2 regions of the Dermacoccus sp. PAMC28757 genome follow, and region 2 is predicted to be linked to the other one. Evidence: predicted binding sites of a transcription regulator. Region 2 holds the regulator's gene; the other holds the start of a gene.
What was found. Region 2 encodes LexA, which represses DNA repair genes until DNA is damaged. Its sites were predicted from a motif close to TCGAACANNTGTTCGA; they were not measured.
Positions count from the first base shown of each region.

Region 1 (4,410 bases), 1.2 Mb from region 2:
AACACCTTCCACGTCGACTGGGACGCCGCGTCCGCCGAGAAGGGCGGCTTCGACACCTTCATGGAGAAGGAGATCTTCGACCAGCCCGACGCCGTGCGCGACACGCTGCTCGGACGCACCGACTCCGAAGGTCGCCTCGCCCTCGACGAGATCCGCATCTCCGAGGACGAGCTCAAGAACATCGACCGCATCACCATCGTCGCCTGCGGCACCGCCGCGTACGCCGGCATGGTCGCCAAGTACGCCCTCGAGCACTGGACGCGCATCCCCGTCGAGGTCGCGCTCGCGCACGAGTTCCGCTACTGCGACCCGATCGTTTCCGAGCGCACGCTCGTCGTCTCGATCTCGCAGTCGGGCGAGACGATGGACACGCTCATGGCCGTCAAGCACGCCCGTGACCTAGGCGCGAACACGCTGAGCATCTGCAACACGCACGGTGCGACCATTCCGCGTGAGTCCGACGCCGTGCTCTACACGCACGCCGGCCCGGAGATCGCCGTCGCGTCGACGAAGGCCTTCCTCGCGCAGATCACCGCCTGCTACGTGCTCGGCCTGTACCTCGCGCAGCTGCGCGGCGGCACGTACGCCGACGACGCGAAGAAGGTCATGGCCGAACTGCAAGAGATGCCGGCCAAGATCGACGAGCTTCTCGGCCACCTCGACCGCGTGCGCGAGATCGCCCGCTTCATGGCCGACACCCGCTCGGTGCTCTTCCTCGGCCGCAACGTCGGCTACCCGATCGCCATGGAGGGCGCGCTCAAGCTCAAGGAGCTTGCCTACATCCACGCCGAAGGCTTCGCCGCCGGTGAGCTCAAGCACGGCCCGATCGCGCTGATCGACGCCGGCCAGCCCGTGTTCATCGTCGTGCCCGGCCCTGACACCCCGCACGGTCTGCACGGCAAGGTTGTCTCCAACATCCAGGAGATCCGCGCTCGCGGCGCTCGCACCCTCGTCATCGCCGAAGAGGGCGACGAGGCTGTCGTGCCGTTCGCCGACGAGGTCATCCGCATCCCGAAGTCGGCTCCGCTGCTCGCACCGCTGCTCGCCATCGTGCCGCTGCAGGTGTTCTCGCTGGAGCTCTCGACGGCCAAGGGCCTCGATGTCGACCAGCCGCGTAACCTCGCGAAGTCCGTCACCGTGGAGTGACCCTCTGTTTCGCTGGAAACCGCGTCGTCCCTGTGGGGCGGCGCGGTTTTCGTTTTGTGGGGTTTGGGTGTGGGGGATGGGCGGCGTGATCGCCTGCGATGCCCATGGGCGGGGCGGCGAAGTTGGCGAGATGGATGGTGCTGGCTTGGGTGCCTGGAGACGTGTCCGCTCGCCTTCTTGGGGCACGTCGCTGGTGCTTGGGTTGCCTGTCTTTTGGTCGCCGGCCGTGGGTGCTTGGTGCGCGCGTCGTCTTCGTTGGCCTGGTTCCTACTCGGGCGATTGGTCGCGCAAGTGGGGACGTATTCGGCTCGGGGGTACCCACTTGCGCGACGTTTCGCGCTTGTGGGGAACAGCTACTGTCGGGGGCGGCGCGGCCGGGCTACCGTCAGCGGACTTCTTCGGGCGTGGATGTGGTCGGCTGGGGTGCCTGGAGACGTGTCCGCTCGCCTTCTTGGGGCACGTCGCTGGTGCTTGGGTCGCCTGTCTTTTGGTTACCGTTCGTGGGCGTCTTTGTGGGGGCGGGGTGCGACGGCGGCGTGCTTTTCCGACATGGGCGGTTGGTCGCGAAAGTGGGGCGGCTTTTGGCTTAACTGTCCCCGCTCGCGCGATGTTTCGCGCATTTGGGGACGTCATTTGCTCCCCGCTGCTCTCGCTGAGTCCGCGCCCCGCGGTTGACGGCAACTCGGCGAACTGGCTGGGTGTCGAGGCCGCCGCGTGGCGCGGGGAGGGCGACCGCGTCGAAGGTGACCATTCGTGTCGCGGAAGTCGGGTCGCACCCGCGAAATCGAGCGTAGTGCCTCTACATTTATTCGAACAAGTGTACTAAAATGAGTTCATGGAACAGCACCTCGAGATAACCGCCGACGCGGTGTCTCGCATGCCTCGCGAGCAGTTGCTCGCTGCATGGACGGTGCTCACCGAAGCTGTCGTCGAGCAAGCCCTCGTGAGCGTTTCGCCGCTGCTCGATCTGCCCGAGATCGGCGCGTCGCTGGACGAGCGCATCACCGAGTCGGTGGAGACGGCTCGCCAGCTCGAAGGTGCGGCCGCCGCGGTCCTCACGATCTCTCGTTCCGCTGATGCACTCGTGCGCGTCATGGCCGCCGAGCACGCCGAAGCAGTGCGGCAGGTCGAGGCGCTGGAGTTCGAGCACCTGCGCGACGTGTCGTACCCGCTCGCTCCGGGGGAATTCGCCGGCGACAGCTTCGGACCGGCCCTCGGCATGAGTTCCGGTGCAGCAGGCGCCATGGCCGATGACGCCGCGCAGCTGCGTTGCAGGCACCCCGAACTGCTTCGATCGGCCCTTCGCGGTGAGGTTCGCTTCGCCTCGGTTGCCGCGATCGCGTCCGAGCTCGAACATGTCGAGGCTCCCGATCTCGACGAAGTGAACCGCCTTTTTGCGGCCGGCAGTATCCCGACGATGACGGTCGAAGGCGCCCGCCGGCAGACGAAGCGCCTCCTGCGGTCACTCGGTCTGGCGCGGCCCGTTGATCCCGTTGAACAGCGCCGCGAGATGGGCGTGTGGTTCTCCCCGCACCTCGAGTTCGACCAACTCACCGAAATGCGTGTCGTGCTCGACTCGGTCGATGCCGCAACGGTGCGAGCCGCCATCGACGCGAGGGCGCAGTTCCTGCGCGACAACGCGCCGAGAAGTGGTGACGGAGCCGGCCACGGGCTCTTCGCCGGTCCATCCCGCGCCGATGCCCTCGTCGACCTCCTCCTCGGTCAGGCCACCGTCACCACGACATTGCACCTGCGCGTCCCCGTGCGCCCACCGACGTCATCGCCCGCTGAACCTCTGTCGTCGCGGTCTGTTCTCGCTCGCGCGCACGGCTCTACCGGATGCTCCGGGGAGAACTCTGCCCGCAAGAACGCGGCAGCGTGGTTCGGCGACGACGTTCGCATGCCCTTCGGCGACGTGGAGGTGCCCGGAGTCGGAATCGTCGATGCGGCCACGGTTCGTGCGCTGGCCGGGGCAGTCGGCACGAAGTTCGTCTCTGAATTCGTGGCCGTCGACGGCGAGCGCGTCACAACGCTGGCGACGGTGACCGATTCGTACCGACCGACGACGCTGGTCGAGCGCACGGTGAAGACGCGTGACGGGCACTGCCGCTTCCCGTACTGCACCCGCCCGGCCGACGTCACGGACGTCGACCACGTGATTCCCTTCGCCGAAGGTGGCGCGACGAGCCCGGCCAACCTCCAGTGCCTGTGCCGTCACCACCACCGCGCCAAGACGTTCGGCGGCTTCGCGGTCGTCATGCAGGCGGACGGCGAGTGCCTGTGGGAGTCGCCCACCGGCCACCGTTGGCTGACTCTCCCCAGCGGCCCGACGCTGCCGCAGCCGGCAGTCTTCACCGCTCCAGCCGCCTGACTCAGACAAGCGCGCCCGTGGCTGGGATTCGGCTCCTTGGCCGCAGGCCGGTGACCCGCAGCTGAACCGGGAAGAAACGACGCGTGGTTGACTGGCCACATGATCGTTGGAGTGGGAATCGACGTCGTCGAAATTGACCGGTTCGCGCAGAAACTCGCAGACACCCCGGAGATGCGTGACCGGCTGTTCACGCCGAGCGAGCGCGACCTGCCGATCCGCTCATTGGCCGCCCGCTTCGCAGCGAAGGAAGCGCTCAGCAAGGCGCTCGGCGCGCCGCCCGGAATGAGCTGGCAGGACGCCGAGGTCGACAAGAACAGCGACGGTCAGCCCTACTTCCGCACCGGCGGCACCGTTCAAGCTCGCATGAGCGCGCTCGACGTCGACGCGCTTCACCTCTCGCTCACCCACGACGGTGGCATCGCCTCCGCCGTCTGCATCGCGGAGGGCTGACATGGCGGATGACGAGCTTCGCCACGAGAACACCCTCGCGTCTACGCCAGACGGATCGGGACGGCTGAGCCCGAACGGTGGCGGTCGGCGTGACGCCAGCGCGGGGGAGGTTCAGCACGCGGATGGTGGTGCTGCTGCCTGGCGGGACAACTCCGACGGCGGCATTCGAGCAGCATGGTCGGTTGACGCCGTACGCGCTGCTGAAGAAGCCACGGGTGACGACTTCACCGACGGTGCTCTGATGCAGCGCGCCGCAAGGGGACTCGCCGACATCGTGAGACGCGAGGTCGCTGAACTCGAGCGGCGGGGCGTGACGTCGCCGCGGGTCGTGGTCCTGGTTGGCCCCGGAAACAACGGTGGCGACGCGTTGTACGCCGCCCGCGATCTCGCAGTTGACGGTATCGAGTGTCTGGCTCTCCTTGTCGCCGACAAAGCACACGTCG
Region 1 covers NZ_CP060292.1:1,456,714-1,461,123, forward strand. The annotation lists gene glmS (glutamine--fructose-6-phosphate transaminase (isomerizing)) at 1-1,146, shown strand, start outside; gene H7F30_RS07035 (HNH endonuclease signature motif containing protein) at 1,982-3,517, shown strand; gene H7F30_RS07040 (holo-ACP synthase) at 3,617-3,967, shown strand; gene H7F30_RS07045 (bifunctional ADP-dependent NAD(P)H-hydrate dehydratase/NAD(P)H-hydrate epimerase) at 3,969-4,410, shown strand, end outside.
Region 1: H7F30_RS07035 (HNH endonuclease signature motif containing protein) is a predicted target of LexA. The motif match lies at 1,956-1,971, and genes of this name have one in related genera.

Region 2 (4,410 bases):
GGGCCGAGGATCTCGATGCCGACATCGTGGGCGTCGATCTCCGCAGCCCCCTTGGAGCGGATCGACTCCTCCACCTGCTGAGCGAGGACGGCGAGCTGATCGTCGGAAACCGGGCGGCCCTGGCAGGCCTTGCGCACGCCCGACATGACCTTGTCGCGAGAGAAGGGTTCGCTCACACCGGAGCGCTTGACGACCGTGAGGCTCGCGGTCTCGACGGTGGAGAAACGCTTGCCGCAGTCGGGGCACTGGCGGCGACGCTTGATGCAGGTGCCGTCCTCGGTCGAACGGGAGTCGACCACACGGGAGTCGGCGTTGCGGCAGAAGGGACAGTGCACGTGCCACGCCTCTCGATCGCAGGATTCCACCGCCTCGTGACGGTATGAACCCCAACACCGGCATCGCGGGAACTCTTCCGCAAACAACCACATGTTGGGGGCATTAGGGCGCCTGTGCCCTACATCTAGGAATCCTAGGTTGCGTTGGCGACCGCTCGCAACCGTGTCGGCAAACCCGGCGCACCAACCCCAGCAATGACGCGGAAAAGATGTGCGGCTCGCCCCAGCGACACGCCGAGGGGGCCGCTCAGCCTGCCGGAACGAGAATTCGCTGGCCGGCCTGAACGTGCATCGAGCTCATGTTGTTGGCCTCCTGGATGGCCACCACACCACGGTCGTTACGCAAGGACGGCAGCTCACGAGCGGCGATCTGAGAAAGGGTCTCCCCGTCCTTCACCGTGACCGACGTCGCGCCACCGGCAGGGTTAGCTTCGGCCACGGCCTTGGCCGCAAGGAGGCCACCGCCGACGAGAATCAGAAGCGCCAGAAGGGCAGCGAAGCGACGGCGAGCGAGAACGGCACGACGCGTCAACGGGGCGCGCCGCGCGCTACGACCACCCTCGAGGGAATCGACGACCGCAGGCCCCGACGGAACGAGGTGCAGGTGACGACGGGGGCTCGGCGCGACCGCCGGGACGTCCAGACTGGGCACAGCACTCATGTTCATTCCTCCTGACTCGGCGCGGATGCATCGAACATCCGTGCGATAGAACAACTGTACGACACAAACGTTCGAAAGCAAGGCCGTCGGCGGCGTGTTTCTCGTACATGTTTGCGAAAACTGTGTACGGTGGTGCCTACGTTGATCCCGAACGCTCACACCGAATCAGCGGCCACCGACAACCCCGGAATTCCGGGGAGAATCAGGGCTCCGCACCGAGGTCCGCGTCCGCGAGATCACTGTTTTCGTCGATGTGAGGAGACGCCATGGGTGAGGTCCACTCCATGAACAACCGCGCGAAGGGCAAACTGACCCCGCGCCAGCAGAAAGTGCTCACCGTCATCCGGCGCTCGGTCGACGAGCGCGGTTACCCGCCGAGTCTGCGCGAGATCGGTGAGGCCGTCGGGCTGACGAGCCCGAGCTCCGTCGCACACCAGCTCGCCACGCTCGAGCGCAAGGGTTACCTGCGTCGCGACCCCAACCGCCCTCGCGCCATGGAGGTCGTCTCCCCCGACGACGGCGCCGACACCCGCGGTTACCGCGGAGGCACCTCGGTGCGTGCAGCGTCCGAGAGCACGTACGACGAGACCGACTCGGGCAACGAGCGTCCGCAGGCCTCCTTCGTCCCCGTCGTCGGACGCATCGCCGCCGGCGGGCCGATCCTGGCCGAGCAGGCCGTCGAGGACGTGTTCCCCCTCCCCCGTCAGATCGTCGGTGACGGCGAACTGTTCCTGCTCAAGGTTGTCGGCGACTCGATGATCGAAGCCGCCATCTGCGACGGCGACTGGGTCGTCGTGCGCCAGCAGCCGGAGGCGTCCAACGGTGAGATCGTGGCTGCGCTGCTCGACGGCGAGGCCACCGTGAAGACGTTCAAGCGCACGAACGGCAAGACGTGGCTCCTGCCCGCGAACGAGAACTACGAGCCGATCGACGGCGACGAAGCCAGCATCATGGGCAAGGTCACGGCGGTGCTGCGCAGCGTCTGACTCTCGCCCACCCTCACGTCGTCGCGTTCGCCTCGGTCTGCACCTGCAGGCCGAGGCGTTCGCATGTCGCGGTGAGGGTGGCACCAAGCGGTTCGTGCAGCACGAGATCGGCGCGCTCCGAACCGCGCATGCTTCCCAGACCGACCAGGGCCACGGGCTTGCCCGCCTTGAGCCCGGCCGAGACGAACCGGAAGCCCGACATCACCTTGAGCGAACTTCCGAGAACGAGAACCGCCCGTGACAGTTCGAGCTGCGCGTAGCAGTGCTCAACCGTCGCGGTGGGCACGCTCTCGCCGAACATCACGACGTCGGGCTTAACGACGAGCGAACCACAGTGCGGACAGGCCACGAGGACGAACGCATCCTCTGCACTCCGGGCAACCTCGGCGTCTCCGTCGGCCAACAGGGCCACGTCGCGCGGGAGGTTCGGGTTGGCGTCGCGGATGCGCCCCTGGAACTCGGCTCGATTCGAGCGGCTGCCGCACTCGACGCACTGCACCGAGGAGAGCGAACCGTGCAGTTCGAGGGCGTCCGCTCCGGAGGCCGCATGAAGACCGTCGACGTTCTGCGTCACGAGGTGTTGCACGAGACCTGCGCGCTGCAAGGCTGCAACAGCGTGGTGGCCGCCGTTGGGCCGAGCCGCGGCGAAACGTTCCCACCCGACGGCGCTGCGAACCCAGTAGCGTCGGCGCGCGTCGTCCCCGCTGAGGAACTGCTGGAACGTCATGGGAACCGTTCGGCGGGTGCCGTCAGGCTTGCGGTAGTCGGGAATGCCCGACTCGGTCGAGAGACCCGCCCCGGTGAGCACGAACAGGTCGCCCTGCGCGACGAACTCCGCCAACTCTGCAGTCACAGGTGGCCCCTCATTCGACAATCGATAGAAACTACAACATCCGATAACGCCGGGTTATTCTCTACGGATGATCGACGCCGCCGGCCTTCGGGTCATGAAAGCCATTGCCCAGGAGGGTAGCTTCACCGCTGCCGCTGCTTCCCTGGGCTACTCCCAGCCTGCCGTGTCCCAGATGGTGCGCCGCTTGGAGGACAAGACGGGCACGGCTCTCGTCGAGCGCCTCGGACGTTCGGTGCGTCTGACCGAGGCGGGCCACGTGCTCGCCCGCACAGCCACTCCGGTGCTCGCCGCTCTCGAGGCGGCGGAGGGCGAAGTGGCCTCGATCGCCGGCCTGAGGGCGGGACGAGTGCGCCTCATGGCCTTCCCCTCGGCCTCGTCGACCGTCGTCCCACGAGCGCTGTCGCTCGTCAAGCAGCGCTACCCCGACGTTCAGGTCACCTTCGCGGAAGCGGAGCCGCCGGAGTCACTCGCGGCGCTTCGGGCGGGAGATTGCGATGTTGCAGTCGCGTTCTCCTACGACGGCGACGAGATCGCGGCACACGCGGAGGATCTCGAGGGGCTCACCACGCTCGACCTGCTCGAGGACGAGGTGCGCCTCGCCGTACCGGCCGATCACCCGTTCGCCGGAAGGGGCTCCGTGTCGATGGAGGAGCTCGAGTCCGCGTCGTGGATCGCCGGATGCCCGCGCTGCCGGGGCCACCTGCTCTCGCTCGCCACCTCGGCGGGTTACACCCCTGACGTCGCGTTCGAGACCGAGGACTACGTCACCGTGCTCGGACTCGTGGCCGAGGGGTTGGGCGTGGCCCTCATCCCGGAGCTCATCCTGCGTTCGACCCAGCACCCCCGCGTGGCCACCATCGCCATCGAGCCGGCGAGCCGTCGTTCGGTTCAGGCTGTCACCACGCCCGACCTCCAGCGTGTGCCGGCGGTCAAGGCCACCCTCGACGCGCTGCGGGAAGCAACCGACGCTCTGCCGAACCTGTAGCCGGTTCCCTCCGGCTCGCGAGTGGAATCTCCTGCGACTCTCACCGGTGTCATCTCTGCGGTTCGACCGTGAGCGATCTACCGACGGGTACGACGTCGAGGTCTCCTGAAAGGTCCGTTCGGTAGACGGCTGTTCCGCTCTGGGCGAGTAACGACAGGAGCGATTCCTTCGGGTGTCCGTAATCGTTGCCCTCCCCCACCCCGATGAGGCCGACCCGCGCCGAAGCCGCCCGATAGAGCCCGGCACTCTGGTTCGCGCTGCCGTGGTGAGCGACCTTGACGAGGTCGTAGGGACGCGACGCTGCTCGGCGCGTCACCTCCCCGATGCACGCGGCCTGCGCCTCCCGTTCGACGTCGCCGAGCATGAGCGCATGCACGCTCGGCGTCGCCACATCGAGCACGAGGGAAGCATTGTTGACCGGCGAACCCGCCGCCAACGCTCGGCGCGGCCAGAGGACGTCGAGCACGGCGTCACCGACACGGACCTGCTGACCCGGTGCGAGGCGTTGCGCAACCTTCCCGTAACGGCGCAACACCTGCCTCGTCTGGGCATCGGCATCCCTCTCCCCTCGGCCACCACGAGGGCTCGAG
Region 2 covers NZ_CP060292.1:2,622,384-2,626,793, forward strand. The annotation lists gene nrdR (transcriptional regulator NrdR) at 1-335, opposite strand, end outside; gene H7F30_RS12470 (LysM peptidoglycan-binding domain-containing protein) at 583-996, opposite strand; gene lexA (transcriptional repressor LexA) at 1,263-1,982, shown strand; gene H7F30_RS12480 (Sir2 family NAD-dependent protein deacetylase) at 1,996-2,835, opposite strand; gene H7F30_RS12485 (LysR family transcriptional regulator) at 2,903-3,820, shown strand; gene H7F30_RS12490 (ComEC/Rec2 family competence protein) at 3,870-4,410, opposite strand, start outside.